Regions from separate parts of the Paenibacillus sp. FSL R7-0345 genome, predicted to be linked through region 1. Evidence: riboswitches for the same ligand, from Rfam matches in the RefSeq annotation. Region 1 holds a riboswitch; each other region holds the start of a gene.
What was found. A riboswitch is a leader RNA that binds a small molecule or an ion and turns the genes downstream of it on or off. The one in region 1 is predicted to bind cyclic di-AMP.

Region 1 (7,684 bases):
ATTCCCATCTGCAAATATCCTCAGCGTGACTGGTCTCCATTGGTACAACTTGAAAAGTAACAGGGGAACTGCTCATAAGGCCACAGGCCTCCTTTCAGGAGCGCATCATTCTATACTGTATAGTTAATTATATACAAAAGCCGGCCGGTTCAACTCAGAAATTTGGCCCGGCCGGCAGAAACTTGACAAATCACAAAAAATATTTTATGAAAACGCGAAAATTGGGGTTTTAAGGTGTTTTATGCAGGAGGGGAGGGGTAAGTAATTTTATAGACAAAAAAACAGGCCCCTTCCAAGATTTCGGCAAAAATCATGGAAAACGCCTGTCTTAGCATTACTTATTGAACATCATCGTTGTCTTCAGCATCAGTAGCAACTGCATGGTAAGCATCTGTGCTCATGATCCGTTTGGCGCCAACGTAGCGGTTGACGTAGTAGCTGTCACTCAGCGAGCTGATAGTTACGCCCTTTGAGCTTGAAGCATGTGCGAATTTGCCTTCTCCGACATAAATGCCGACATGGGATACACCGCGGCCGCTTGTATTAAAGAATACAAGATCGCCTTCCCGCAGATTATCACGGGAGATAGCAGTACCCATCTGGTATTGGGAGCCGGATTGATGCGGCAGGTTAATGCCGATCTTATCAAATACGTACATGGTGAAACCGGAGCAGTCAAAACCATTAGTCGATACTCCGCCGGATACGTACTTGGTACCGATGGCCTTATCGATGACTTTATCCATCTTGGAATCAGCGAAAGCGCTTCCTGCCCCGATGGTAAGCATAATAGAAAAGCTGAGTAGTGCGGCGGCTAACTTCTTCTTCAAAAGTAAATACCCCTTCCAAATGCCTACGAGGTTAGCTTAAGGGTTCGGTTGAAGGTCCCCTATGACCCCTCTGTGAATAGGAGGTCAATTCACCCAAAATCGGTTCCCCCGTTTCCCTTATTTCGTAAGGGAACTCGGCACGACTGTTGATTAGATTAGCTGGCAGAACATTATGACAAAACGTTTGAAAAACCCGGTTGAATAATTACAAAAATGTTACTAAAAGCTCACTGCGATAATTGTAGCAAAGACAGAGGCCGTTGGCAATCACTTAAAACATATTAGTGCATAATATTCGCGCTTTTTAAGAGAGCATTCTGCTTAATAAGGCTCAAATTTACATGCAAAGTAAGCCTTTTCTGAAATAATGTTGGAATTTTTAGTAAGAGGGGTGTTTCATAAGCCCTAAACATGTGTAAAAGAAAGAATAAGGATAAAAAAGGAAAACCCGGAGCTGATTACGGCAATAATCAAGTCCGGGCCATATAAGTTACAATTATGTGTCAGAGGTTATAGTTGTGGGGAATGTTCAATCGTAAGCGACAGCCTGGTAAGCTGTTGTGCTCATTACGCGTTTGGCGCCAACGTAGCGGTTGGCCCAGTAAGCCTGACTAAGCGAACTGATGATTACACCCTTTGAGCTGGAGGACTGTGCAAATTTTCCTTGACCGACGTAAATACCGACATGTGAGACGCCGCTGCCCAGCGTATTGAAGAATACGAGATCGCCGGCACGCAGATTGCTTTTGGAAACAGCTGTTCCTACACTGTACTGTGCTTTGGAGGTACGGGGCAGAGTAAGACCGATGCTCTTGAATACGTACTTTGTAAATCCGGAGCAGTCGAATCCGGCAGTGCTTGTTCCTCCGGTTTTATAAGATACTCCGATGGTTTTAGCGATAACGGTATCCATTTTGGAGTCAGCAGAGACACTTCCGGCCCCCATAGTGAACACCATCACAAGACCCAGCGCTGCTGCGGTGCATTTCTTTTTTAGGTGTGTACGAAAAAATGTGTGACTTTTCAAAAGATGTACTCCTTCCAAGGCCTGCGAGGTTAGCTTAAGGATTCGGTAGAAGGTTCCCCTATGACCCCTCTAAAGCGAGATCAATTCACCCAAAATATGGTTCCCCCACTTCCCGGTGCTGGGAATTTGGCGTTTTATGCACCAGAACAGTGACTGTTGATTGACAATGTTGAAGTGTATAAGGTACATACAGTTAGTCGAAATAGTTTCAAAAGATTACAAAGTTGTTACTAATGGTACAGGCATCATTGTATCAGAGGTTTTGATGTTTTGCAAATGCATTGTAATTCTAATACCAAGTACAAAAGAGTCACACCCCTGAAGCAGAGGCAGTGACTCTTTTAATATGCCGTTTTGGCGGAAAATTATTGTGGAAATGTTTTGCTGCTCCATAGATGATACTGGGCGGCGATTCCCCACATTTTGAACAGGGTGGACGGAAGCGGTGCAACCTGACGGAGAAGCAGCGCAGGCAGTCCCGGATAGAACAGACCCGTTAACGCGCACAGCAGCCATGTCAGCAGCCCACCTGCACCAAGCGCGATTGAAGCCCCTGTAGAAGGAACAAGCAGCCTCATATAAGTCAGCAGCGCGGAGAACATGCCTGTCCCGGCTGTATAACCGAATTGCATGTAGAGCAGTACAGTACGGATGATATACAGATACAGCATCCAGGCCAGCAGATAAGGCACAAGCTTCAGCAGGAGCCTATAATCGAGAAGCCCGCCTAACAGCAGGTTATACATTTTGGGCAGCAGCCAGTAAAATGGAAGCGCCGAGAGCGCCCATTCAGCTAGACTGAAGATAAACACCGGGAGCCCGTAAAGCTTCATCCCCGGGAAAAAGAACAGTCCGCGCTCCCCCCTGCGCTCCTGATGCAGCTCATGCAGCAGACCGGCGCGGATAAAGGGGGAGAGCAGCAGCCGCAGCAGAGACAGCCCGAGCAGCAGCCAGAGCCAGCGCTGGACCCCCGGATCTGCACCCAGGGCGGCCTGCCCTTCGATGTAATACAGCAGCCTGCCCAGTCCGCTGCCGCCGGCATGGGTGTCCGGATAACGCAGCAGGACCGGAATGACAGCTGACCTGACGAACCTGTACAAAAAATAGCCCCAGAGCAGCCGGTAGATAAAAAGCAGAATCAGAATATAAAATTGCTCCTTCATGCTGATCCAGCTGCGGGAAATCGCTCTTTTCACTATCCTTCACCTCACCAGACTAGAGTTCCGAGCAGAGTTTCAAGCAGTTTGGTTACACTTAGCGTCCAGCGCGAGAGCGTCTTCGGCGCAAGCTCGGCCAGCATGAAATTATTAAGATGCTTAGCCTCCAGGAGAATGGAGTGTCCGGGATCAATGTCAACAGAGGCCAGAGGGGCTTTGTAGGATAGCTGAAAAGCAGTCGTTTTCTGCTCTCCGTTCCAGAATTGCTGTACCGTGTACCCGTCGGTGAAGGTGAATTTGACCGGAACATTGGCATAGCTGCTGCCCTTATTGCTAACCTCCACCGTAGCCTCATAGCGGGCTTCTCCGCCGTCCGGACTGTTTTTGGCAGTGCTGGTGGTAATGCGGTCTACGGAAAAATCGGGTGCTCCGCCGCTGTATACATACTGGTCAAAGTAAGTCTGCCATGACTGCTTGGTTACTTTTTCGACAACTTTTTGAAAATCAGCCGTAGACGGATGTTTGAACCTGTATTTACGGGCATAGGACAGCATGATGGCATCCATGGTTTTGGTGCCGACCTGCTGCTCGATATCCTTGAGTACCAGCTTGCCGCGGATATATACATTGCGTGTGTAGCCGTCAGCAGCAGCATATTTCCAGGTCTCCAGATTTAGCGGCTGAGGGACCGTAACCAGGCTGGCCTGCAGCGTATTGTTGGAGCTGACCCCATACTCCTGCTCCATCAGGCGGTCTTCGGCGTAAGAGGTAAAGCTTTCATCCAGCCAGGCCTCTTCAAATTCGTTACTGGCCACCATGCCGTAGAAATACTGATGGCCAATCTCATGAATGACTGTACGCTCAAGTGACATGCCCGGCGAGCTTTCAGCTGCACCGAAGGCGGTAACCAGCGTCGGGTACTCCATTCCGCCTGCGCCGTTCCCTTCCTTGGGCGGAACCACAATTGACAGGGTGGAGTAAGGATAGGGGCCATACCATTTGCTGAACGCAGTCAGAGCAGCCTTGGCGGCCTGGAAATAACGCTCCTGCAGATCCTTGTGCAGCGGGTCCAGGTACAGCTTGATCCGTACACCGGGGACATTCGGGGCTGAGAAGGCTTCCTCGGCTACGACAAAATCGGGAGATGCGGTCCAGGCGAAGTCGTGCACATCATCAGCGTAGAACTTGTAGATCTTCCGGTCCTGCTTGATCTGGGCGCTTTTGACCGGAAAACCGGTAGCACCTACGATGTAGTTGGAAGGGACAGAGATGGTTACATTATAAATGCCGAAGTCACTGTAAAATTCTGAAGTACCATGGTATTGGTGAAGGTCCCAGCCTTCCTCTTTGACGGCTCTCGTCCCTTTAGGCTCGTATACGCTGAGTTTGGGAAACCACTGGCCGGCCATTACAAAATTTCCGGCAGTCCCCATACGGGCGAATATTTTGGGCAGCTTGACCTCAAACTGGATTTTAAGTGTTACACTTTCTCCGCCGTTTACCGGCTGGGGCAGATGCACCTTTACAAGCGTCTTGTCATTGACATTGCCGTCATCGGGCTGCACATACTGCATGCGCTGCATAAGGGAGATCCCTTCAGTAGTCCGGAGGTCAGTGATTGTCATGCTGCCGAAACCGTCCTCCGGCATCGAATCACCGCGCAGCTCACCGCCGGATTCCTTCATAAATGTTGTCTTTTCAGAAGCGAAGGCATTGGGGTAGAGATGAAAATAAAGCTCCTGTACCGGTTTTTGGCCGGGATGAGTCCAGGTGACCGTTTCAGCGGCCTGCAGCGTCCCGGAATCTGCATCCAGCTGCACATCGATATGGTACTCGGTTATCCGCTCGCTTAAGGCTTCTGAGACCGGAAGCGGCTTGCTCTCGGGAAGAACAGGCTGCACTGCTTTGGCCTGGGACACGGCAGCGGGGGACTTGGCCTCTTTTGGAGCAGCGGCTGTCTGGGCGGCAGGGCTGTGCCCGCTCAGGAGCCAGAGGGAGCCTCCCAGCAGGATGAGGGCGGCCAGGGCCGCAGAGATGATCATGAACCTTAATGATAGTGGCTTCATACTGTGATTCCTCCCGTGACAAGCATCTACGGGATGTATATGTTTGCAATCGCCGCATTATTAGCTAAAATTAAATTATTGTAGAACGTGAACTTGAGAATGTTGGGTTTGGCATTCTCAAGTTCATCTTGTATAGCAAAAGGGAAGGATGTGCACTTGTGGATAACGTACAACCAGAGGGCAAAAAGCAGATTGCTTTGAATATTGTAAACGCAAAAAGCAAGCATAAGGGCTTTGGAGCCGGCTCCATTGATCTTAACAATGTATCGCCGGTGATTATTGACGGCGGTGAAGCCGTTATCGACATCGGGGCCATGCATGCCAAGAGTAAGGTAGAGAAGGGCATCAAATTTTCGATGAACCGTGACGAGGTGCCGGATGGAAGACAGGTCTGGGTAGTCTGGGTCGCAGTGGACCGTACGCCCGAAGGGCAGCTTTACGGCGGGATAACGGCTTGTGAAATGTGGATTGATACCGGAGCACGGCGGGGCTGGAAGATTCTTGCCGATCATGTGAACAAGCTGGATGCAGCCTTGAAGCGCAAAATCATTCTCGACGGGCTGGGAGCAGTGGAGAAGGCGGCGCTGAAATCGCTGCTGGTATCCCATAATGCCGACTGGTGGGCGGCCAGCTCCGATGAGCTGAAGAATGCGCTTAGTGAATAACAGTTAGGCGAATAACAGGTAAACGGACAAAAGGGCTTGGACATCCATCATGATGAATGTCCAAGCCCTTTTTATATTTCATGAGGGATCAAAGATGCTGGCAGTGCTGTTATTTGCCGGAGTTACTAATTTTCCGCTTAAGCTGGCTTACTCTGGCCTGGCTGATGCCAAGCACCTCTGCAAGCTCCTTCTGGTTGGCATAGGGATGATCGGCTATAGCCTTCTCCAGGCGCTGGCTCATCTCCTCGGTCTTGGTCCGGCGGCCGCTGCGGGCAGAGTCAGGGCTATCCGCTGCAGCTTCCTGGACAGGCTCGGCTTCTTCCGGAATACGGGCAGGATTACCAAGCTCCTTGAGGCAGGTATTGCAAATAAACTGATCCTTATAGTAAGTCACGTGGTCAAGGCTCCGGCAGAAAGTACATTCAGTTGAAGTGTATTTCCGGAGTACAATAATCTCATCATTCAGAATAAAAAACTCGATGGGATCGCCAATGTCGATATTGCGTGTCATGCGGATTTCTACAGGAACCACAATTCTGCCAAGACTGTCTAAACTCCGGATCATGCCTGTATCCTTCATCTCATGTCCCTCATTTACATCTTTATATTTTTTTGCGGATATCTACGATTATAGCAGTTATTGTAAGTTTAGAGAACGGGGAAAGCGCATTCATTTATTGCAGCAGGTGAATAAAAGGGAAGCCGCCTGCACTGGATATCCAGTGCAGGCGGCTTATTAGGGTTCTCTTCTTTTTACCCAATTTTCCGGGCCCGAAACAGGCAGAAGCAGGTCTGCGGAATTCAGCTCAGGATGAAGGGCAGTTCCAGCTTGTCCTTGACCGAAACGTAAGGATTGTTCCGGATATAGAAGCGCCATGGAAGCTGTGCATATTCTTCGGCATACGGAATATTGATGCGCGGAGCCTGAACGATATCCAGGGTTTCAGGCTGTTCCCCCTGTTCGAGCCGCAGCGGGCTGTCCCCGGCATCGAGCCGGAGCCCGTTCAGGCTCTTGTCGATCTGCAGCGCCCGGCACAGCTTGCCGGGACCGCCTGAGAGTCCGGCCGGCTTGCGGCCGGCAGTACCGCGGTAGCTGCGCATCAGATTCGCATCGCCGGAAGTCAGCGGCTCTACAGCGCGGATGAGTACGGCATGCGGATCACCTTCCCCGGCAGTAACGACATTAAGGCAGTGGTACATGCCGTAAATCAAATAGATGTAGATGGTTCCGCCCTGGCGGAACATCACATCGGTGCGGGCAGTACGGCGGCCGCCGAAGGCATGGCTGCCCTTATCCTCTGCGCCTCCGTAGCTTTCTGTTTCTACAATGCGACAGCGGATCTCCCCGTCCTCCGTGCGCCGGACCAGATGCTGGCCCAGAAGAAGCGGCGCGGCCTGCAGAGCCGGAAGGCTGTACAGCTCAGGCGAAACAAGCCTTGGCTCATTCGGTTCGTTATCTTTAAGGTTCATATCGGGATGACACCTTTCCCGGCAGGCGCGGCCTGCCGCTTATGGGCTCATCGTACCCCAGGGCTGCGCCGGCTGCAACTGCCTGCTAGTTCAGCCACCAGCGTTTGATATCACTCCAAAGGGAGTGATCTTCCTTGGCCGGATCAGCCTGTGACTCATCAGCCGGTGCTGTTTCCCCGCCGGTGCTGTGCTCTTCACAATATTCAACCGGTTCTGTACCGCTGATAAACGTCTCCAGCTCCTTCTCCGGGCAGGCGGCTGTAGCCAGCTTGCCTGACTCCGGATTAATGTAGACACTCACGACTCCGTCAGGAATCGGGAAAATCTTCGGCGGCACATTGGCCAGCGCTTTTTCCGTATATTCGGCAAAAATCGGTGCAGCCCGCCTTCCATCAGCTGTAGCGATGTCACGTCCCTTGTCATATCCCACCCAGACTGCAGTGGACAGCTCAGGCGTGAAGCCGACCAT
Region 2 (7,684 bases), 3.3 Mb from region 1:
CGGTTGCAGCTTCGTATGCGCTTTTTTTGCTGTTCAGCAGTCCGTATACCCGCAGCCATTTCTTCTTGGCTTTCGGCGGGGTACTGTTCTGCGGCGGGCTTGTCATTATGCATTATTGCGGCATTCTGTCGATGAAATTTTATGGTGAGTATGAGCAGAATCTGCTCTCCATTCTGATATCTTTTGTCTTCGCCCTGATTGTTCCGGTTATTGCGTTTTCCTTCAAACCAAGCTGGATAACCGGCCCTTACAATATGTTTACGTTCAAAAAAGTGCTGCTAGTGCTTGTGCTCACCGCCTGTCTAAGCGGATCTCATTATGCTGCAATGTCCGGTGTATCCTTTGCAACTTCAAGAGCTTTTAATTATAACGGGACAGTTCCGCTGCTGCCTGATTCGCTCCTGGGCATATTGTTGGGCGGATTGTTCCTTTTTATTGTGACGCTGGTTCTGGTTCTGCTGTACAGAGACCGGCAGCGTGTGCTGTTCTCGGCAAGCTTTAATGAGCAGCGGTATACAGCTTTGTTTGAATCCAGTCCTGATATGGTGCTGTGCATCGATCCGGCCCGCAAAAAGATCATTATCACCAACCCCTCTCTCCAGCAGACGACCGGTTACCGCAAAGAAGAACTGGGCGATTATAAAAGTATTCTCTGCACTCCAAAGGATACAGCTATGCTAAAGGAAGCAGTAACAAGGGCGGCAGACGGGCACTCCTGCAAACTTGAGTTAGGCATCCGGTTGAAAGACGGCGGTACAATGATCTGCAGCGTCACGGTTTTTCCGCTTGTTCATGAGACCCAGAAGCTGATATACCTAGTTGCAGAGGATATCACTGCCTTTATTAAATTCCAGCAGCAGCTGATTGTGGCCAAGGAAGCGGCAGAGAGCGCGGACCGGATGAAAAGCGAATTTCTGACAACCATGAGCCATGAGATCCGCACACCGCTGAACGGGATTATCGGGATCAACCAGCTTCTTGCAGAGGATACTGTTAATCCGGAGCAGCAGGAACTCCTGAGGCTGCAGTACAACAGCAGTCAGGCGCTGCTCAGTGTAATCAATGATGTGCTTGACTTTTCCCGGCTGGAATCTGACGGTTTGAAGCTGCGCTGTGAAGCCTTCCCGCTGCAGGAGCTGCTCAAAGAATGTTCTGATCTGTTCCAGGCCACAGTTAAAGAGAAATCGCTCGGGATGAAGCTGCGGATTGCTGCAAATGTTCCGGAATTTGTGGAAGGTGACAGCCTGAGAATCCGCCAGATTCTGGTTAACCTGATCGGGAATGCGGTTAAATTTACTCCCGGCGGTGAAGTCTCTATTGAAGTGGGATACAACGGTTCCCCAGCCGGCCAAGGGGAGTATACATTCAGAATCAAAGATACCGGTATCGGCATTTCACCCGATAAGCTGCCGCTTCTGTTTCAGCCGTTTACCCAGCTGGATGCTGGGTATAACCGGAAATATCCCGGTACAGGCCTGGGACTGGCGATTTGCAGAAAGCTGGTCGGGCTGATGAACGGCCAGATCCGGATTGAGTCAGAACCTGGAAGAGGAACTGAGGTTATATTCACGCTTACACTCCAGTCGGCCGGGAAAGACTATAGCAGGGAAGCCATGGGGCAGCAGCTAAAAACGGAAGCCGTGTAAGCTCTTGTTTGCCAAAGTGAGAAGTTTAATTATATAATTTTAAATTATATGATTTATATTTATTGTCCCGCAGGACAGAAAGGAACTCTCACTTGGGCAAAAACAAACGTAAAAGCGCTGCTCTCCCCCAAAAGAGCAAAAATGAGGAACTTGTAGCGCGGATGGAACAGCAGAAGAAGAAAACATTGATAGTGATTGTTGCGACAATCGCATTGGTTGTCATTATTTTTGTGGGATTATTTATGCTGGCCGCAAGAGACTCATCAACAGGAACTTCAGCCGCACCGGTTGAATTCAACTACAGTGAAATGTCAAGACTTGGCAGTGAGAATGCACCTGTCAAAATCGTCGAATTTGGCGATTACAAATGTCCGGCTTGTGCCCAGTTCGCAGGTGTCATTAAGCCGCAGATTGTTCAGGAGTATGTAAATCAGGATAAAGCCGCTTTATATTTTGCAAACCTGGCCTTTATCGGAGATGATTCCAAAACCGCTGCCCTCGCAGCCTTGTCTGTCTATAATCAGAACAGCGATGCATTCTGGACCTACTATGATGCTCTTTATGCTAATCAGGGTGACGAGAACAAGGAATGGGCGACTGCAGACTTCCTGGTGGAGCTGGCGCAGAAAGAGAATCTGCCAATCGACTTCGATCTGCTCCGCAAAGACATTGAAGACAAAACCTATAATAGCCAGGTGGAGAGCGAGATTCAGCTAGCCTCGGCCTCCGGAGTATCTTCAACCCCGACTATATTTGTAAACGGGGTAATGGTGAACGAGCCGTTTAACATGGAAGCTATTGACGCCCAGATCCAGGCTGCTACTGAAGCAGCGGCTGCCGAGTGATGAGGTTTTCTGCCTTCTGCCGCCGCCATTGTCTGTATCTGGCCTGGTTTGTTTCCATTATTGCTGTTGCCGGCAGCCTGTACCTTAGTGAGGTGCTGAAATATGAGCCCTGCAAGCTGTGCTGGTTTCAGCGGATCTTCATGTACCCGCAGCTATTTTTGCTGGGAATTGCCACGTATCGCGGGGATAAAAAGATTATTCCGTACGTGTTACCTTTAAGTATCATTGGCGGAAGCATCTCTATATACCATTATGCCGAGCAGAAGATTCCTGCGCTGAGCAAGGTGCTTCCATGTACAGTTGGCGTTCCCTGCAATCAGGATTATATTAATCTTTTAGGCTTCATTACCATCCCTTTAATGGCACTTACAGCCTTCACCCTGATTACCGTTTTATTGTGGACAGGACGCAAGGATGCGGACGGGGAATAGGCAGCAGACAGGCGGAATTTAAAGCATAAAATTTTCCTGAATTTTTTGTCACAAATAACATCCAAAACACGATAAAACCATGAGACAGAGGGATAATGCAAGAGAATGAAAGCCCGACTTATCCCGGGTCCTGGAATCGCGTGTTTTGGATGTTTTTTCATTCCTTTTCATTTGTTTCACAGCTTTACTGGAAAAGCTTTGTAGACTATCATTAAGCCTTGTGAGAAGTTGAATACGCGCTGAATTTTCCGTAGGGAAATCGGGGGAACCATACTCGGCCGCAAGGCCGTCGGGGTGAATCGGAGACAGGCCGAAAAGGCTGTAACCGTAGGGCTTTCCACAGCCCGAATCCGCCAGCTAACCTCGTAAGCAAAGGTGGGATAATGACCATGCGCTAGGCATGCGGATCATTTCCGTATGCTTATTTTTGTGCCTGCATTTATGAAAATTCACCTATGAAAACGATGAAAACAGCGCACGGTATAACCGGTTCAACTAACAAAGAGAGGAACTGTTACAACAATGGTAAGCAAGGTAAAACGACTATTGATCGGACGTCCGATGAAGTCAGATGAACTCGATCATGAAAAGTTATCCAAGGTGAAAGCACTGGCTGTCCTGTCTTCTGATGCGCTCTCGTCTGTGGCCTACGGAACGGAACAAATTCTCCTGGTACTGGTGGCTGCAGGCTTCACTGCCATCTGGTACTCATTGCCAATCGCGCTTGCCGTATTGGGTCTGCTGGCCATACTCATTTTATCCTACCGGCAGACGATTTTTGCTTATCCGCAAGGCGGAGGGGCCTACATCGTAGCCAAAAGCAATCTGGGTGTTCCTACCGGCCTGTTAGCCGGCGGCTCTTTATTAGTAGATTATATACTTACTGTTGCGGTTAGCGCTTCGGCGGGTACGGACGCGATTACATCGGCTTTTCCAGGCTTGCATGATCATACGGTGCTTATTGCAGTTTCTGTTATTATATTGCTTACTATTGTCAATCTGCGCGGGGTTACGGAGTCTGCTTCTTTTATCGCAATCCCGGTATATTTGTTCGTCGGCTCGATCTTTTTCCTGATTGTTGCGGGTGTGTTTAAATACTTGACGGGGGGCGCCCATGCCAGTGTGCCTGAGATCGGCTCGGCGGTATCCAATGTCAGCCTGTTCCTGCTGCTAAAGGCGTTCAGCTCCGGCTGTTCGGCCTTGACCGGGGTAGAGGCAGTATCCAATGCCATTCCGAACTTTAAAGCTCCTGCTGAAAAAAATGCCGCCAAAACCCTGATGATGATGGGGCTTATTCTCGGCGTAATGTTCACAGGCATCACCCTGCTGGCTTACTGGTACGGTGTTACACCGGATGAAAAAGCCACAGTTGTTTCACAAATTGCCGAATCGACCTTCGGCCGCGGCGGTTTGTACTTCTTCATCCAAGGAATTACGGCTGTCATCCTGTTCCTGGCAGCAAATACTGCTTACTCGGCATTCCCGCTGCTGGCCTTCATGTTTGCCAAGGATAAATATTTGCCGCATGCCTTTATGGTCCGCGGAGACCGGCTGGGCTTTTCTAACGGGATTATTTTCCTCGGTGTGCTGTCGGCGGTGCTGGTGGCTGCTTTTCACGGAAATACAGAAGGTCTGATTCCGCTCTACGCTGTCGGTGTATTTATCCCGTTCACTTTATCGCAGCTGGGAATGATGGTGCACTGGTTCAAAACAAGACCAAAGGGCTGGCAGAACAAATTTGCGGTGAATACCGTTGGTATGCTGACTACGCTCACTATTACGCTGATCTTCATTATTACGAAATTCTCCAGCGTATGGATGGCGTTCATCTTCCTGCCGGTTGTTATGTTCGTGTTTCACCGGATTCACCGTCATTATCTCAACACGGCAGACCAGCTGCGGATTTGCCCGGCAACCGATAAGCCTTGTATTAAAGGAAGTACAGTAGTCGTGCCTGTTGCCGGTGTGACCCGTGCTGTACTGCATTCGATCAGCTATGCCAAGTCTTTGACGGATAATGTGGTAGCAGTATATGTAGGCTTTGATGAGGAAGAGATTCATAAAATGGAGCAGAAGTGGGAGGAGTGGAATCCTGGCGTGCGCCTGATTGTCCTGCGTTCCCGGTACCGGAGCATTATCCGTCCGCTCGTCAAGTTTATTGATACCGTCGAGTGGAAAACCGCTTCAACGGATCATATTACAGTGCTGATTCCGCAATTTATTACGAAGCACTGGTGGCAGGCCATTCTGCATAATCAGACCAGCCTGTTCATCCGTTCCTATCTGATGAATCAAAAGGATATCGTTGTAGCGACAGTACCTTACCATTTGCACAAATAGACAGGTGACATGAAGAAACAGCTGCTTCCGTTGATGACGGGGCGGCTTTTTTATGCACTCTTGTACAACTTTCATATATTTGCGATAATAATAATTGAGAACCAATATCAGTTGAATGATAAACAATTTCAATTGCCCTGGCACTGAAATTCATACATACCCAAAAATCACAACCATTATTAAGGAGTGGAGATAATGTCAGAACGTTTGAACACGGAACAGCTAAGTATCGGGTACGCGGAAGCAACGATTGTCAAAGGGTTGAACCTGTCGCTGCCTACAGGGAAAATTACAGCGCTGGTTGGAGCTAACGGCTCCGGTAAGTCTACGATTCTGAAAACAATGGCCCGGATTATGAAGCCCAAGAGCGGAAGCGTAATGCTGGACGGGAAGTCCATTCATACCCTGTCGACCAAAGAGGTGGCCCGCCAGCTGGCGATCCTGCCGCAGAATCCGACGGCTCCGGACGGACTGACGGTGTCCGAGCTGGTCAGTTACGGACGGTATCCGCATCAGAAGGGCTTCGGCACAATGACGCCGGAAGACCGCGAAATTATCGCGAATGCGATCACGGTAACCGGCATGGATGAATTCCATGACCGCCCGATTGACCGTCTCTCCGGCGGTCAGCGCCAGCGCGCCTGGATTGCGATGGCACTGGCTCAGCAGACGGATATTCTGTTCCTGGACGAGCCGACTACGTTCCTTGATATGGCACACCAGCTGGAAGTGCTGCAGCTGCTGCAGAAGCTGAACCAGGAGGAAGGCCGCACGATCATTATGGTCGTGCATGACTTGAACCATGCTTCCCGTTATGCGCAGCATATGGTGGCCATCAAAGCAGGCACAGTCATCAGCCAAGGGGCTCCTGCTGAGGTTATGACACCGGATGTGCTCCGCAAAGTATTCGGCATTGAGTGCGATATCGTGGCCGATCCGCGTACCGGCGTGCCGCTGTGCCTGCCGTATGAGCTGGCGGCTTATAAGGCTGCAGGATTGTAAAACAAACAACAAGTGGCACGCATACAGAGGAGGAAATGGAATGAATGATGCACAACAGCAACAGATACAGGATTTCAGCAGTACATTTGATCTGCACCACGGTATTCCGGAAGGGGCAGTGCACTCTTTTAATGTTGCAGAGATGACGGATGAAGCGGGAATGAGAGCCTTTGTCGAGTGTTACAGGCCGCTTATCAAAGGACTGGATGACAAGGTGGCTGCAACCTATTTTGCCGGTGCTTTTGGTAATGTGGCCCTTGCGGTCCAATATGCTCTTTCTGTCTATTCTGCCAGTCCTGGTATCAGTCTGTCCGACTTGTCTGTGCACCTCATTCCATCTAATGGATATTGGCGTGTAGTCTTCTCCCTGGACGAATGGTCATTCACTCCGGCTCCTGCAGACGCCAAGCTGCGGACAGACTGGCGCAATGAACAGCTGACGCAGTTCTACCGGGATTCGGCTGCTCCGCTGATGTCCATGCTATCGCATGTCACAGGCCTTGCCGGAAGCGAAATCTGGGGCCAGCTGCCCACTAAGTTCAACTATTATCTGGAGGTTTTTACCTCCCGAGATCTTCCTGCAGGCCTGCCGGAAACTTTGCAGGAAGATTACCGGTATCTTCGCGAAGAAATGCCGGCAGAGGTGTTCGGCTTGAAGAGAAATCCGTTCCATGTCCAGGTGCGCAAGATCGAATCGCTGGCTGAGCCCGGTAAGACCGTGAATATGCGTAACCGCTGCTGCCTTTATTACCGCACTGAAGGCGGAAGCTATTGCTACACCTGTCCGCGGATGAAAGAGGATGAGCGGGCGGTGCGCCGGCTAGAATTCCGCAATACGGCCTCTGCCGGGCAGGCGTAGATCATATTTTGCAAAATTGCCGCATAAACTTCGATAGCACAGCATCAGCCGCAGGCTCCCGTCATTGACAAGGGAGCCTGTTCGTTGTTACAGTTGGGGATGCCATTAATCAGGCTGATAACGTGATTATGTATTGATTTATAAAGGAGCATGAACATGAATATAAGCCAAATTGAACAGGATTTGCAGCAGCTTCTTCCGGACGGAACGGTAAGAAGCCGGGAACTGCTGAAGACTTATGTATTTACGCAAATCGGCGGTATAGCCGACATTCTGGCTGTACCAGCAAGCTATGAGGAAATACAGAGTGTTGTTACATATGCCAGCAAGAATAACATTCCTTTAACCGTGCTGGGCAACGGTTCTAATGTCATTATCCGCGACGGCGGAATCCGCGGGATTGTGCTGTATACTTCGGTTTTGGATAAGATGACTATAGAGAACGGGCTGCTGATTGCCCAGTGCGGCGCCAAAATTATCGATACCTCGGCCTATGCGCTGGAGCAGGAGCTGACGGGCCTGGAATTTGCCTGCGGCATCCCGGGAACAGTAGGCGGCGCG
Region 3 (7,684 bases), 470 kb from region 1:
GGGCTCCGGATACAACCCTGGTCAAGGTAGCCAGCTTTATCCCGTTCACCTCACCGCTCAGCATGCTGCTGCGCATCGGGGTCGGCCAGGTCGCATTCTGGGAAATCATCGTTTCACTGGTTATTCTGCTGGCAACTACCTTTGTGTTCGGCTGGCTGGCGGCCAAGATCTACCGCACAGGCGTCCTGATGTATGGTAAGCGTCCTAGCATCAAGGAGATCAGAAAAGCAATGAAAGCTTATAAAATCTAATCATATAAAAATTAAAAATAAGAGGAGCAACCTCATATGATGAGTAAAAAAAATCAGAACTTTCTATTTCTTGCAGTGTGTGCCTTTAACATGATTATGTTTGGTCTGGTGATCGATACAGGCGGTTCCCCGGTGCGGGACTTCCTCCAGGGGCTGACTGTAGGCGTAAGTGCAGCAGCAGTGATTGTAATCCTGTGGGGCCAGGCCAAGGAACGCAGAAGCAGAGCGTAACGGAAGAGCTGCACTTAAATTACTTAAATAACAAGGTCTTGTCACTCTCATGTCTCAACCATCCTGTATTTGCTTAATTTTATGATGTGAACCCTATGAAGCTGAAGGAGACAATGTAGATGAAAAACTGGAAACAAATGCTCTTATCCCTTACCCTTTCGGCAGGACTGCTTACCGGGGCGGCAGTTCCGGCCGTGGCTGCTGCTCCCCAGCAGCCGGCAGTAAAAGTGAACAATCAGACCGTAGAATACAAGAGCGGCTCACCGGTCAACAATCAGGGTACAACGCTTGTTCCGCTTAGAGCCACGCTTGAAGCGATGGATGCAGAGCTGCAGAATGCGGCTGGCGATACCATCTATGCGATTATTGACGGCAAAGCCGTTACGCTGAAAAGCAAGCTTACAGTCATTAATGGTGTAACCTATGCGCCGGTCCGGGTGCTGGGCGATGCTGCAGGCTACGAAGTCAGCTGGGATGCACAGACCCGTACGGTCATCCTGAAGACCAAGACAGCAGCCGGCGGCAGCCAGACTGCTGTAAATACCCAAGGCGGCCGCGGCTTCATGTGGGAAGTCCAGAGCAATGGCAATACCGTGTATCTGGTCGGATCGATGCATATTGCGGATGAGAGCTTTTACCCGCTGAATGCAGAATTTGAAGAAGCCTTTGCCGAAGCCGATTATCTCGGGGTAGAAATTGATATCAGCAAAGCAGCCGACGAGGCCTCGCAGAAGCTGGTTTTGGATATGGGTATGTACCAGGACGGTACGACGCTGAAGGATCATATCTCCAGTGAGACATATGCCAAGCTGGGCGAGGTGCTTAAGCAGGCGGGCGTTAAGGCAAATGCACTGGACCAGTTTAAGCCTTGGGTAGCAGAAACGACACTCAGCAGCCTGAAATCAGCGACGGCCGGCTATGAGGCTTCCGCCGGAATCGACCTGTACTTTATCCAGAAGGCGATTGAGCGCAAAATTCCGATTATGGAGCTGGAATCCTACGAATCCCAGCTGGGCATGTTCAACAACTTCTCCAAAGAGCTGCAGGAGGCTAATCTGCTGTCAGCGATTGAAAATTACGATCAGATTGATGAGAGCGTCGATGTAATGGCCGAGATCTGGAAATCAGGTAATGATGAGCAGCTGCTGCAGCTGACCAACAGCTTTTCCGGAGATGCTGAATATTACAAAGCCATGCTGGTTGACCGCAACATCGGTATGGCCGACAAAATTGACGGATATCTCAAGAACGGCAAAAACGAGGAGTACTTCATCGTAGTCGGCGCAGCACACTATCTGGGTGAGCACGGCATCGTGAAGCTGCTGCAGGATAAGGGATATACAGTAGTGCGGAAATAGATGAAATAATAAAAACGGGTATCGTCCTGACAGGGCTGATGCCTGTTTTTGTTTTGTGTAAAAAAGGCTTAATCTGCGGAAGGCTGGTGATCTCGCCGGCAATAGTGTACCTTTGTACTAAGGAGTGGTAATCTTGAACATCAATTTAAAAACACCTGTACTGGTAGCTGTTTCCATCCTGCTGATTATAGCCAGCAGTCTGCTGCAGCCGGAGGGAAGTACACTGCTGGGCGCTCTGCAGACACTGCTGCTGGGTCTGGGGATTCTCGGCTGCCTGATGGCTTTCCTGCGTTTTACCAAGAGCAGTAAGAAGAACAATACCGGCAGGAAAAAGAAATGAAGCAATTTGAAGAAACAGAGAGTAAAAGCGGAAAGTAAGCGTTATTTACGTGTTTTTCTTCTTCCCCGGAGGTTATTTTGCCGGGTTTGACGATTTACAAGCAGGTGCTGCAAAAGGTATGATACATCTGTTTAAGCTAACTTCATAAGATATCCGCTTAATTTCCGTGTAATGGAAAGCGGGGGAACCAACAACCGGAGGCCGGGGCAAACAGGCCGGGCCGGTTATGGGGTGAATCCTGAAAGCTGAATGAGAAGTGAACTCTCAATACGGCAGACAGGTAGGGCGACTCTCAACGCCCGAATCCGTCAGCTAACCTCGTAAGCGTATTGTAGAGAGGATCAGCGCATTGTGACCGTTAACTGGACCACAAAGGGAATCCTTTGTGGTTTTTTGCTGTGTTTTAATAGATAAATTCAGATAGAGAAGCAAGGGGAAGGGGAGACGGAAATGGACGTTCAGGAGGACTATGCACTAATCTGTGCACCGACAAAGGCGGGAGAGCAATTTATCAAGCTGCTCAAAATGAAAGGCTGCAGATTCGCAGGCCTCGCCAATAATCCGGCCGAGAAGCAGCGGCTGACAGAGCTGGGGGTTGAGGTGATTTTTGAAGTGGATACCCGGCATCTGAACACCTGGCTCAGACCGCCGTTCCCGGTAGGCCGGATCTATCTGTTCGAGAGCAGTGTCGCCTTATGCTGCCGGTATGTGCAGATGTGCCGGACATGGACGAGCGGGCCGATTTCCGTAATTACAACCTCCATGAGACCAAGGTTAGTCTACAAAGGGCTTGGGGCTGACAATGTGATCTACAGCCACAGCGGGCAGGTGGGGCATCTGGCGGCGGAGTGCGAATAACGAAAGGCCGGCAATGATAATAAAAAAGGTATTCCCCGGGCTTCGGACCAGGGAATACCTTTTTATTGTACAGAGTAAAAAGTGACGTTACCTTGCAGCCGCAATCAGTTCCTGAAGCTCAGGCAGGTTGAAGCCTTTAATGGCACGGTCGCCGGATACCGTTACAGGGATACCCATGAAACCAAGCTTTTCAACTTCCTCCTGATACACTGCGCTGGCCATAATATCGCGCACTTCAAAGGGAATGCCCTCATTGGTGAGCAGCTGCTTAACCTGATTGCAGTCGCTGCAGCCTGCGGTGGAATAGACAATTACCGGCTGGCTCATTGCTCAACGGCCTCCTTGATGGCGTTACGGGTAATTTTCCAGTGGGAGGTGTTCCAGCTCACTTCGCTGCCGTCCAGCAGGAAAATCTGCGGGGATTCATGCTTGATGCCGAACTCCTCGGCAATCTGATTGGAGACCGGACGGTCCTCAATAACATGGACAATCGCTGCCGGTGTATCCGAGCTTTGAACATAAGCCTGGAACTCCTCATGCGCTTTGGCGCTGATCGGGCAGGTTGTGCTGTGCTTGAAAAGCAGTTTTTTGCCGGGTTGCCCGACATATTGGTGCAGTTCGTCAGAAGTATGCAGCTGTTGAATAGACATCGATATCACCCTCCTGGGATACAAAATTAGTAAGCAGTACTGCCGGTTAAACATAGCTGTTAACCTGTAACTATGATTGTAGCATAGTTAAAAATTAAAGCAAAAGAAAGCTTGCAGCATTCCGCTGCCGCCATCCGGGAGCTTCCGAACGTTGTAAAAACCTGGGGGGCGTGCTAAGGTGAGGGAGACAGGCTTTACGGTCAAAACAGCCTTGAAAGGAAAGAGGTGTGATCTCTGATGCCAGAATTGAAAGCCCTTGCACTGGGCAGCTATACCGACGTGAAATATCATCCTTTTGCCGGAGTGGACGAGGAGTTTAAGGAGATTCTGTCGCCTGCCTTTACGGTTGAGCCTTCCGAGGATTTCGGGCTGCTGAACCCGCAGACACTGGCGGAATATTCGCTGGTTGTGTCTTACACGGAGTTCTCCGACCACAAAATTGCACCTGCCCACAGCGGGGCGCTGCTGTCATATGTAGCAGGTGGCGGCGGCCTGCTGGTTGTCCATAACGGCATCTCCATGCAGCGTAATCAGGAGCTTGGTGTGATGCTGGGCGGACATTTTACCCATCACCCTGACTATACGGCGCTTGGAATCAATATTCCGGCGGCGGTCCGGGAGCATCCGATTGTCCAGGGGATTGAGGATTTTGTAATCGAGGACGAGCCGTACTACTTTGATATGCAGCCGTATTTTGAGACAACGGTGCTGGCGGAATATCTGCACGGGGGAGCGATGCGGCAGGCTGCCTGGTGCCACGAATTCGGGCTTGGACGGGTCGCCTACCTGATGCCGGGGCATCATCTGCCCTCTTTCTCAAGTGAACCGTTCCGCAAACTGATCAACAGAGGTGCCTTGTGGGCGGCCGGACAGTTGTAATCCTACAGAGGTGACTTAAGCAGCAGAACTTAAAGCAAGGCAAAAAAAGCGGGAAACGCCATGTGGATCATGCGCTTCCCGCTTTTTTGTGCAGATGAAGAAATATTAAGCGTCGCTTGAAGCTGCACGGGGCTTCTCGGCAACCGGTACAACCTCGTTATGATATAGCGCTTCCAGTACTTCGTTCTTCAGGCTGTCTGTGAACGCGCTCCAGGTTTTTTTGCCTACACCCAGCTCGTCTCGTCCGATGGACTGGAGGGTATCCAGCCAGACCCGTTTATCGTTGATAATCCCAAGCTGCTCCTGAATGTTCTTATAGTATTCTTCATGAGTATGAAATTTCTGATTAAGTGCAAAAGAGGCAGCATTCGCCGTATAGCGCAGCTCCTTGGCGGCAATTCTCAGGTCATGCAGCGCTTCAAAGGCTTCGGGGGATGTAGCGTCCGGCCCCTTGAACAGTGCCTTGCAGGTTTTTTTCTTCTGGTCGAAGGCTACCTCAAGCTCACGCATAACAACGTTGGCATCCTTTTTCAAGGTCAGAGATTCCAGCGGCCCGGTGAGAAAATCGTTCCACAAGCCATCCAGCTCCTTCCCGGCCAGCTGCGGAAGCTCGGCTTCCAGCTTTTTGCGGTATTTTTTGCGCTGGTCCTTCTGGTGCTTGATAACAGCCTTCAGCAGTCCGGCCGTCTTGTCATCACCGTCTTTTTTGGCTACCTTGCGCCGTTCCTTGAACGATTCAATCAGCACGTCAGCATCCCGGACTTTACCGAGCCGCTTCTGGGCTTTTTTGAAATGGGAGTATAGCTCTCCGGCGCCAGAATGGTCAGGGTCAAGGATCGACAGCAGAGTCAGCAGCTTGCGGCTGTTCACTCTGGCCTGGTGGATATCCTCTTCCCCGAAGCCCTTCAGCACATCCTTGCTGTAATCACGGAAGTTGACATAGAGCTTGATCATCGCCTGCTCCCACTGCCGGGTTTTGTTCGTCTGCTTGTCGTTGGTCAGCTGGTCTACGGTCATGCGGCATCACTCCTATATGTGGTGTATTGCTATTGCATGAGTTTCGGCACATCCTTCGTTCAATACTGGGACGATCTTCCTTGCTATAAGGATAACGGTTGCCGGGGCTGATTTCAAATGACTTTGCCGCTCTTTTATGCATACGGTCAGGGGATGGGTTACAATGGAGCAAACTCCGGTTTCCCGGAAGCAAGACTCAGGGACTGACGGACTTGCGGCGTGTTAACTAATTATCAACGGAAGAGGGGAAACATCAGTGGTTTCATATGAAAATGGGGGTTTGCTGGACAAGCTTTTTGAAGGGCAGGAACGCAGAACAGCGAGTACACTTCCGGCAAAAATGGTGCTGTTCGAGCATCCGGCCGAAGAGCTGACCGCTGCAGAAGCGGAGGATATGCTCATCCCGTTCGCGTTCGAGGAGGCGCTGTGCCGGGATATCGGAGCCGGGCTGGTTCCGCCGTGCCTCCATATCTGGAGCCATCCCGGCGGGGTGGCGCTCGGGCTGCGGGACAGCAGGCTGCCTCATGCGGCGGCAGCGATGGCCGGGCTGGAGCAGGCCGGCTACGCCGCGGCCGTCCGCCATTCCGGCGGGGCGGCCGTGCCGCTCGACACAGGCATTGTGAATGTGTCGCTAATTCTGCCGAAAGCTCCGGGCAAGCTGGACTTTCACGATGATTTCCGGCTGCTGGCTTCGCTCATTGCCGAAGCCGCAGCTGCCAGCCATCCGCAGGCGGCTGCACAGATCAGGGCAGGCGAAATCGCCGGCTCGTACTGCCCCGGCGATTTCGATATGGCGATCGGCGGCCGCAAGTTCTGCGGCATCGCCCAGCGCAGGCAGAGCGGCGCGTACTTCGTGCACGCGTTCGTGGTGGTCTCCGGCTCCGGGCGGGAGCGCGGAGAGCTGATCCGCGGATTCTATCAGACTGCGTCCGGAGGGGACGCGTCGCTGGACTATCCGCGGGTCCGCCCGGAGACGATCGCCGCGCTCGGCGAGCTGGGCGGCCCGGATGCGGCGGCGGTGTACGCCGCGGGCATCCGGCAGGCTGCGGAGCGCCGGGGCGTGCAGCTGACTCCTGCCGCCAGCCTGCGGCAGGAGACCGGCTATGATCTCCAGTACAGCGATCCGCGTGTACTGGAGACCGCGGCGATGCTGCGGCAGCGCTATGCCCGCTGAGGAGGCATGCTGCCGCGTTGCACCGGCAGAGGGGGCGGGCATGCGGCTGCGTTGCGCCGGCTGATGGGCAGGCATGCAGCAGCTTACTTGCCGTCTGCCGGCAGCACTCCTGAGGGAGCCTCGCATTCGTCATTTTGGACATGCTTCCTAGGGAGGTATGCACATTCTGCATAACTCCCTTAAGGAAGTCTTCCTGCGGTTGAGGGACCGTCAGGTAAGCTAGGTGGAAATAGCCAACTTATTTACTTAGGAACCTTGCTACTGTGTAACTAAGTGGAAAAACGTCACCTAATTTGCCGAGGAGCCCCGCTTCCGGGAAACTAAGTGGAAAAACGCTACTTAATTTCAGCTAAATGGCCTACAAAGAGATAATTGGCCCGAAATAAGTGACGTTTTTCCACCTAGTAGCCGTAAATGACGAGAAATAGTGAAACTAAGTGACGAAAATCCAACTAAGCTTATAGCCACGATAAACTGCCTCATTAGCCACGCTTGCTGCATCAGCCACACCTATCACACACCAGTGACACCAGCCGCACCAGCCATTACCAGTCACACCAGCCACACCTATCACACACCAGTGACACCAGCCGCACCAGCCATTACCAATCACACCAGTCGCACCAGTCACACCAGCCACATCTGCCATACCTGTCACACCCGCCACATCCGCCGCACATGCAGAGTCGCACACGTCCGCCAAATTCTCCAAGCCTACCAATTCCCGTCACAATGCAATTACCGCTGCAGTTACTCCTACAGTTGTCCTAAAATTACTCCTACGTTTACTCCAAACTTAAATACTACAAATACAGCTCCGGCCGGCGGTCGGCGAAGATGGGAATCTGCTGGCGCACTTCACGCACCTTTTGCAAATCAATTTCACCCGTTAAAATCTCTTCTCCCTCTCCGGCTTCACTTATAAT
Region 4 (7,684 bases), 850 kb from region 1:
CGCTTCTTCCTCCACGTCAACGTCGGCACCATGCCGCACCGCGAGGTTATGCGCGCGATCGAGCTGCTCGGCACCAAGGTTGCCCCGATTGTACGGCAGGAGCTGGCCCGGAAATAACGTTATGTAATGTAAAAGAGATGCCCCGCAGACCATCCCCCGGTCTGTCGGGCATCTCTTTTTTGGCGTTGTTCAAGGTCTGAGCTGCAGTTAACCGCCTATGGAATCAAATTTGCTCACCACTCCGTTTTTGTAAACCTGAATCGCGCTATATTTCCCGCTGCTGTCACCAAGCTCAAAAAACCTTATTTTTCCCAGCCGCTGATCCGTATACTCTGTTGTCCCCAGCTCATTCACATCTAGTCTTAATAAATGATCCTTTAATTCTGATTTCAACGACTCCAGATACTTCGCTTCCTTATCCCTCCCGGTTACCAGGTGGTTAACGATAAGATAAGCCTGCCCGCCGGCAGGTGAATACAGATACAGTCCGCTTTTATCCTTGATCTGGTTTACAAAGCTTCTAGCACCACTGCTAAGCTGCTTCAATTCTACCTCTTTAGGCTCTCCTTTAGCTAAACTGCTGCATCCTGCTATAATAGCAACCATAAAGATACACAGACAGCTTGCTACAGCAGTCATTTTTCTCATTATGCTCCTCCTTAACCCACCCCGGATTTATTGCGTACCCACTGTATACGTCACGGTCTTCACTTTTCCGTCAGGCAGCGTTGCATAGGTGAAAGTCATCACGTTTCCCTCCCGCTTCTTCAGCACCAGCATTTTTGTCAGATAAAAGTCATCCGAGCCGTCTGCCCGGTCCCACTCTTTACGGTCCCCGGCACTGATCAGTTGCTGACTAAGATTGACGCTTGTCCCGCTTGCTGTATGAATGGCAAATAACTGTGTGCTTGTCATTAAGCGCGCCAGAATAATATCTTCCGCCGCGTATTCGATGGTGTAATTCCCTTCTGTGCCTGTGATGCTTTGCAGGTCAAAGAGCTTACCCGGACTCCCGTCCGCGTTTATGTACTGGACACTCCCGCCGTCAGTCATGTAGAGCTGGCCCGTCTTCAGCAGTGGAGCTTTTATGTATGATTTGGCCATATAGTGATAGTCCATCTGCTTCAGGATTTTGCCGTTCCGGATCAGTACCTGATAGCTGTTGCTGAAATCATTGAACATCGCATAATGGTTATCGGTGAGCAGCAAAAGCTCCGTACCCTTACCTACATTCTTAACCGCAAGGCTATGGGTATAAATCAGATCCGTAAACGGCAGCGCCCCGATCAGCACCGGCTTTCCGGTAACGGAAGCACTATAAAATACATCGCCGTTCTTTTGGGAGACCCAGTACGTCCTGCCTTGCGTGGAAGCAACCGAATAACGCAGCTCGTCCACAATATTCAGGCGGTTGCTGTCTTTGTCATACACCGTTTTGCCGCCCAGCAGACTGACTGCCGACACCAGCGGGACATAGATTTTACCTTTGAGGATACGGGGTGCTTCAGCCAGAGTTGACGCATTGCCGTCTACCGTTGCGTTAACAGTACCGGCAGTTAATGTAACTTCATGTCCCGGACGGATCAGCTTCGCTGACTTCGTACTTTGGTTCCAGGTGAGTGCGTAGCCCATCGTCTCTGCCAGCTGCTGCAGCGGAACAAGCGTAGTACCAGAAGTAACTACCTGGCTGCTGCCCAGCGAAGTCTCTTTGTAATTCAGCTGAATAACACTGTCCGCAGCCGCAGATGCCGCTCCCGGACTTAAAGCGATGGCCGCGGCCAGAATGCCGGCAGCCAGCTTCCCATTTTTCATTATGTAATCCTCCCCCATGCAGATATCTATGTATTAATGGACGAGATTATTTGGAAAAAGTTTCAATATTATTCACGGATCCCAAATAAAAAAACACCCGTTTGTTCCGCAGCATAATACTGCAGACAAACAGGGTGTCACTGGTCATTCATACTACTGGTTAATCAAATAGGGAATCACCGGATACGAGATCAGATTGCGGTCTCTGTGGGCGGCAGTCACGGTATCGCTGTGTGCGCTCAGAACGCCATTTTGCAGCAAAACCGGCCGGAAGCCCCGTTCGCTCGCCCCATTGTAGGTAAACTGCACGCAGTGCTCAGCCGAGAAGCCGGAGATAATCAGCAGCTCAACACCGTGCTCCTTCAGAAGCTGCTCCAGCTCTGTTTTCCAGAATGCGTTCGAATGCTCTTTGGTAACTTTCAGGTCACTGTCCGCTACCCGGATTTCCGGAATAATATTATAGCGCTCCTTGGTATCTTCCTCTATTCCCTCAATATCCTGAATGTGAATGACCAGCTGGTCCTTCTCCCGGAGCATGTCCGCCACATAATTCATATATTCGCAGCCGCGGTCCAGCGTCTTCTGATCCACGTAATCCCGCACATGAATCTCCTGCATATCGATGATCAAATAGCCCAGCTTCATCAAGACCCTCCTTGTTGTAAAAAGATATGCCGATATCGTACAACACAATCAAGCAGTAAGCCAAATAAAGTTTAATTATAATTTTCCTTGAAAAATATTATGCCGTGCACTCTGCCAACAGCTTTGACTTCAGCAAACTTTGCAGGTTATACTTGAACTACGCTTAATTTCCAGTATTTCCAGCTGGAAAGCGGGGGAACCAGTCAATTGGGGCGAATCATTGAGTAATGCAATGTAGGGTACCATCTTACCCGAGTCCGTCAGCTAACCTCGTCAGTAGTGGATGGGTCTGCTTTTTTATGTTTATAACATGAGACCCTTGTGCTAAGGGTCTCTTTTTGTGTTCTTTAGAGGCCCTGCTGGCTAACAGTTTGGCTTTTGACATCAAGGCTCCCTATTGTCTCGCCATTAGGAGAACAAAGGAGAGATTCATGTGCAAAAGGTACGATACATAACCGACATTAACAAAATGGAAATGCTGCCTGAAGCGGAAAGATCGCGGCTCAAAGAGGTCACGGACAAATTTGTGTTCCGGGCGAATGACTACTATTTATCACTGATTAATTGGGAGGACCCGGAGGATCCCATCCGCAAGCTTGTTATTCCCGCTGAAGGTGAGCTTATGGAATACGGCCAGTGGGATGCCTCTGATGAGGAGGCCAACTACGTCGTTAATGGCTGCCAGCATAAATACCGGACCACCGCGCTGCTGATTGTCTCCGAGGTTTGCGGTGCCTACTGCCGCTATTGCTTCCGTAAACGGCTATTCCGCAACGATGTCAAAGAAGCCTCCTCCGATGTCACCGCCGGAATCGAGTATATCGCCGCCCATCCTGAAATCAACAACGTCCTGCTAACTGGTGGAGACAGCCTGATTCTCTCAACGACCAAGCTGCGTTTCATTATTGAGAGCCTTAGAGCTATTCCACACGTCAAAATCATCCGCCTCGGCTCCAAGCTGCCGGTATTCAATCCGATGCGTATCTCTCAGGACCCTGAGCTGCTGGAGCTGATCCGCACCCACTCTACTGTAGAGAAACGAATTTATATTATGGCGCATATTAATCATCCGCGGGAAATTACACCTGAGGCCAAACGGGCCGTAAGAGCCCTGCATGATGCCGGCGCGATTATCGTCAATCAGACTCCGGTGCTTAAGGGCATTAACGATGACCCTGCTGTTCTGGGTGAGCTGCTGGACCGCCTGTCCTGGGCCGGAATCACGCCCTACTATTTCTTTATTAACCGGCCGATCGCCGGCAACCGTGAATTCGTCCTGCCGCTTGAGCAGGTATACCGGATCGTCGAAGAAGCCAAAGCCCGAACCTCAGGCCTCGGCAAAAGAGTCCGGCTCTCCATGAGCCACTCCTCCGGCAAAATTGAAATTCTGGCTATTGAAGACGGCAAAGCCTATCTTAAGTACCACCAGTCCCGCGATCAGGAGTACGGGAAATTCATGATTCTCGACTGTCCGGAAGATGCCGAATGGTTCGATGACCTCCCCGGAAACGAGCAGTACTGGAGCAAGCCTGTGAAGAAAAGCGCGGGTGTCATTCCGGTACCTCTTCAGGTTTAGTCCTGACTAAGCTAAGTGTAAAATTGTCATCTATTTCTGGGCGAAACCCCTGAAATCGCTCTACTAGTTGTAAAAACGTCACTTATATCTGCCGATTTGGCCATAATTAGAAGCTGAGGCTAAAAATAAGTGTAGTTTTTCCAACTAATGGCTCCACTAAGCTGAATATCAAAGAATTAAGTGCCGAATTTCCAACTAAATGCCACCATGTATTCAAAAGCACCCAAGCAAAAACCGGCCCCGCTCTGAATATCATCAGAACGGGGCCGGCTTCACTTCACAACATTAAATTATCTCTCTCCTAATCCCACACTGGACAGGAAGAATTCATATTCCAGCGGCTGATCCGCAGGAGTTCTGTATTCCGGATGAACCGGTGCACCCCAGCTGTCGTCACCGCCGACGCCCATTTGTCTGCCGGCAACAGTCACTACAGTGTAGTGAACCTGCGGAAGCTCAAACGGATGAGCAGCATGCTCCAGCTCGAATGCAGTGTAAGGCGACAAAGTGCACTCTACAGGCGCGCTTGCCGGAGCTGTAATCTGCAGCCCGACTCCTGCTTTATCGGTAATGCTCACGCGGCGGACGCCGGTGCGGTTACCCGATTCCTGCGGTACAAGGTAGCGGGACGGCAGGTCCTGCACCTTCCGGCTGAACACGCCGAGTCTGGCGCCGAATGCACGGTCGATGTAGTTCTCCTCAGGTCCCATCGCATACCACTCTGACTGCTCATAGTCAGCCGACATTTTGAAGGACAAGGCCACAATCGGCACATCCGGAAGTCCGGCAGCACCGGAATAGCGTGTACGTACTCTTACCGATCCGTCGCCGTATACGGTATAGGCTGTTTTGAACGCCAGCTCTTCATGAATGCTGAACCGGTAGTCAAAGCTTACCGTAACAGAACCTTCCAGCTTCTCAAGGCTGACCTCCACGCATTTGCGGGCCAGGCTTGCCGCATACCAGGCTCCGCCGTGGTAACCGAGCTGGGTTCCTTTGTCGTTGTCGGTCGTTGCCCGCCAGAACAGCGGAGCTGGAGGAGCCTCAATCATCTCATGTCCTTTATAGTTCAGCGATACCAGTGATCCGACCTGCTTGGAGAAGATTACAGTGAAGCCCTCGCCAATTACGCCGATTTGCACATCTCCTTCTACTACATTCAGTGCGCCTGCCGGAAGTTCCGCCTGCCCGGCTTCCACGTTAAAGATATGCTCGCCAAAGGCGATTTCATATCCGGCTTCGGCCCAAAGCTCTGCTTCCTTCAGCACCAGGGAAGCCTGGATGCTGTATTCGCCCGGCGTTCCTTCCGTCTGCGGAAGCTCAATCGGCACAAGCACTTCGCTTTGCGGAGCAGCGTCAACCTCTTTTGTCCACTTGCCCAGCAGCTCACCGTCACAGTACAGGCTGTATTCCAGTGCCAGATGATCGGTTCCTGCGAACAGACTTTCATTCGTCACGCGGATGCATGTCTGGTCTGGCGCAAGCTTGTAATTCTGATACAGGAATTTAACCTCCTGCATCTTCGGTGTCCACTTCCGGTCAGCGAAGACAATGCCGTTCCCGCAGAAGCTGTAATCTGTCGGACGATCACCGAAATCGCCGCCATAAGCGAAGAACTCGTTACCATAGCGGTCCTTCTTCAGAATGGACTGATCAATATAATCCCAGATGAAGCCGCCCTGGTACATCGGGTACTTGTTCTCAAGCTCTGTGTACTTATGCATGCCGCCGACGGAGTTCCCCATCGCATGCATATATTCGCAGCTGAGATACGGCTTGTCCGGGTTACTGTTCAGATATTCCTCGATGTCGGCCGGCTTGGCATACATCCGGCTCTCCATATCACTTGTATCATTATAATTGCGGTCATAGAACACGCCTTCATAGTGCACCAGACGGCTGTTGTCCCGGCTGCGGAACCAGTTCGCCACATCCAAAATGACTTGCCCTGCATACGATTCGTTACCACAGGACCAGATCAGAATGGACGGATGGTTCTTGTCCCGCTCCACCATATTGATCGCGCGGTCCAGCACGATATCATGCCATTGCGGGTCATTGTGCGGAATATTCCAGGAAGGCTCAACCGCGCCCATCTTTTGCCAGGAGCCGTGAGTTTCCAGGTTCATTTCATCGATGACATAAACCCCGTATTCATCACACAGCTCATACCACATAGTCTGGTTCGGATAGTGCGAGGTACGGACGGCATTGATGTTGCTTCTCTTCAGTGTCTCAATATCCCACAGCATATCCTCGCGGGTAATATTGCGGCCTGTGCGGCAGTTAAATTCATGCCGGTTAACACCTTTGAAGACAATCCGCTTGCCGTTAATGCACATCAGTTTGTTTTTCATCTCGAACCGGCGGAAGCCGGCCTTTTGCACAACAGCCTCTACGACCGCTCCATCTGCTCCCGTCAAAGTGAGACAAACGGTATAAAGATAAGGATTCTCTGCACTCCAGGTCAGCACATCGGCCACTTCTCCCGACAGCGTAAGCTCCTGCCCGTCGAACACACCCTCGCTGCTAAGCCGGACCTCCCCGTCTCTATCCTTCAGCTCAAGCTTGGCGCTGACCGTTTCCTGCGGCGTATCCAGCAGGCGCATTGTTACGTTCAGACTGCCTTGCGTATAAGTATCATCCAGCTCAGCCCGTACTTCAAGATCACGGATATGAACTTTAGGAACCGTATATAAGTACACTTCCCGGAAAATCCCGGAGAACCGCCAAAAATCCTGGTCCTCCAGCCAGCCGCCGGTGCTGCGCTGGTAAACCTCAACAGCCAGTTTGTTTTTGCCTGCCCGTACAAACGGGGTCAGGTCAAATTCCGAAGGAGTGAAGCTATCCTCGGCATAGCCGACGAATTCGCCGTTCAACCACACATAGAAAGCCGATTCCACACCCTGGAAGGAAATGAACAGCGGTCCGTTCTCCAGCTTTTCCGGCAGACGGAACTCTTTAACATAGCTGCCCACCGGGTTATGCTCCGGAGAGATATGCGGCGGACGAAGATCAATCAGCCCATCCCAAGGATACATTGTATTGACATATTGCGGCCGGCCGTAGCCCTGCAGCTGGATATGTCCGGGAACCTGAATGTTGTCCCAGCCGGTACAATTAAATTCTTCCTTATAGAACGCTTCTACACGGCTTGCCGGATTCGGCGCATAGCTGAACTTCCAGCTTCCGTTCAGGCTGAAGCGCATATCCATCGGCGCTCCGGCCTCTGCCTCAGCCGTATTCGTGTAATAACGGTGGTCCGAATGAGCTTCCACCCGGTTTACCTTAAAGGTGCCCGGATCTTCCAGCCAGCTCAAGCTTGGGTTAACTGCCAATTTCATTTCCTCCTCTGATAGAAAGTGAACATTTAAATCCTTACTTCACTGATCCCACCATACCGGCAACGAACTGCTTCTGCATCAGGAAGAAGACAAGTGCTGTCGGAAGCGTAGAGATAACGACTGCGGCCATGATTACACCGAAATCCGGGGAGTAGCTGGAGCCCAGGTTCGAGATCAGCAGCGGAATCGTCCGTTTTTCCGGAGTCTGCAGCACGATCAGCGGCCAGAGATAGTTGTTCCAGCTGGACATGAACGTGATGATTGCAGCGGCGGAATAGGTCGTCTTCATCGTCGGCATATAGATTTT

Region 2: it holds a riboswitch for cyclic di-AMP, as region 1 does, so the genes downstream of both, NST84_RS16025 (APC family permease) here and NST84_RS00515 (C40 family peptidase) in region 1, are expected to answer to the same signal.
Region 3: it holds a riboswitch for cyclic di-AMP, as region 1 does, so the genes downstream of both, NST84_RS02490 (hypothetical protein) here and NST84_RS00515 (C40 family peptidase) in region 1, are expected to answer to the same signal.
Region 4: it holds a riboswitch for cyclic di-AMP, as region 1 does, so the genes downstream of both, NST84_RS26990 (KamA family radical SAM protein) here and NST84_RS00515 (C40 family peptidase) in region 1, are expected to answer to the same signal.

The regions. Positions count from the first base shown of each region.
Region 1 is NZ_CP152002.1:106,028-113,711, forward strand. It holds gene NST84_RS00505 (GNAT family N-acetyltransferase) at 1-76, opposite strand, end outside; gene NST84_RS00510 (C40 family peptidase) at 339-788, opposite strand; cyclic di-AMP (ydaO/yuaA leader) riboswitch at 836-980, opposite strand; gene NST84_RS00515 (C40 family peptidase) at 1,360-1,788, opposite strand; cyclic di-AMP (ydaO/yuaA leader) riboswitch at 1,861-1,999, opposite strand; gene NST84_RS00520 (hypothetical protein) at 2,223-3,053, opposite strand; gene NST84_RS00525 (M1 family aminopeptidase) at 3,065-5,080, opposite strand; gene NST84_RS00530 (YwhD family protein) at 5,239-5,745, shown strand; gene NST84_RS00535 (AbrB/MazE/SpoVT family DNA-binding domain-containing protein) at 5,855-6,325, opposite strand; gene NST84_RS00540 (DNA-3-methyladenine glycosylase) at 6,547-7,215, opposite strand; gene NST84_RS00545 (PBP1A family penicillin-binding protein) at 7,301-7,684, opposite strand, start outside.
Region 2 is NZ_CP152002.1:3,792,196-3,799,879, reverse strand. It holds gene NST84_RS16040 (ATP-binding protein) at 1-1,646, shown strand, start outside; gene NST84_RS16035 (thioredoxin domain-containing protein) at 1,739-2,491, shown strand; gene NST84_RS16030 (disulfide oxidoreductase) at 2,491-2,922, shown strand; cyclic di-AMP (ydaO/yuaA leader) riboswitch at 3,150-3,309, shown strand; gene NST84_RS16025 (APC family permease) at 3,445-5,262, shown strand; gene NST84_RS16020 (ABC transporter ATP-binding protein) at 5,458-6,264, shown strand; gene NST84_RS16015 ((2Fe-2S)-binding protein) at 6,305-7,123, shown strand; gene murB (UDP-N-acetylmuramate dehydrogenase) at 7,280-7,684, shown strand, end outside.
Region 3 is NZ_CP152002.1:572,292-579,975, forward strand. It holds gene NST84_RS02470 (ABC transporter permease) at 1-251, shown strand, start outside; gene NST84_RS02475 (twin-arginine translocation signal domain-containing protein) at 288-482, shown strand; gene NST84_RS02480 (TraB/GumN family protein) at 602-1,840, shown strand; gene NST84_RS02485 (hypothetical protein) at 1,974-2,180, shown strand; cyclic di-AMP (ydaO/yuaA leader) riboswitch at 2,325-2,524, shown strand; gene NST84_RS02490 (hypothetical protein) at 2,631-3,038, shown strand; gene NST84_RS02495 (glutaredoxin family protein) at 3,126-3,365, opposite strand; gene ytxJ (bacillithiol system redox-active protein YtxJ) at 3,362-3,688, opposite strand; gene NST84_RS02505 (ThuA domain-containing protein) at 3,926-4,567, shown strand; gene NST84_RS02510 (CHAD domain-containing protein) at 4,673-5,584, opposite strand; gene NST84_RS02515 (lipoate--protein ligase family protein) at 5,841-6,758, shown strand; gene NST84_RS02520 (carbon-nitrogen family hydrolase) at 7,562-7,684, opposite strand, start outside.
Region 4 is NZ_CP152002.1:6,237,458-6,245,141, forward strand. It holds gene NST84_RS26970 (LLM class flavin-dependent oxidoreductase) at 1-117, shown strand, start outside; gene NST84_RS26975 (hypothetical protein) at 208-648, opposite strand; gene NST84_RS26980 (copper amine oxidase N-terminal domain-containing protein) at 676-1,812, opposite strand; gene NST84_RS26985 (isochorismatase family protein) at 1,966-2,457, opposite strand; cyclic di-AMP (ydaO/yuaA leader) riboswitch at 2,608-2,749, shown strand; gene NST84_RS26990 (KamA family radical SAM protein) at 2,891-4,033, shown strand; gene NST84_RS26995 (glycoside hydrolase family 2 TIM barrel-domain containing protein) at 4,324-7,377, opposite strand; gene NST84_RS27000 (carbohydrate ABC transporter permease) at 7,412-7,684, opposite strand, start outside.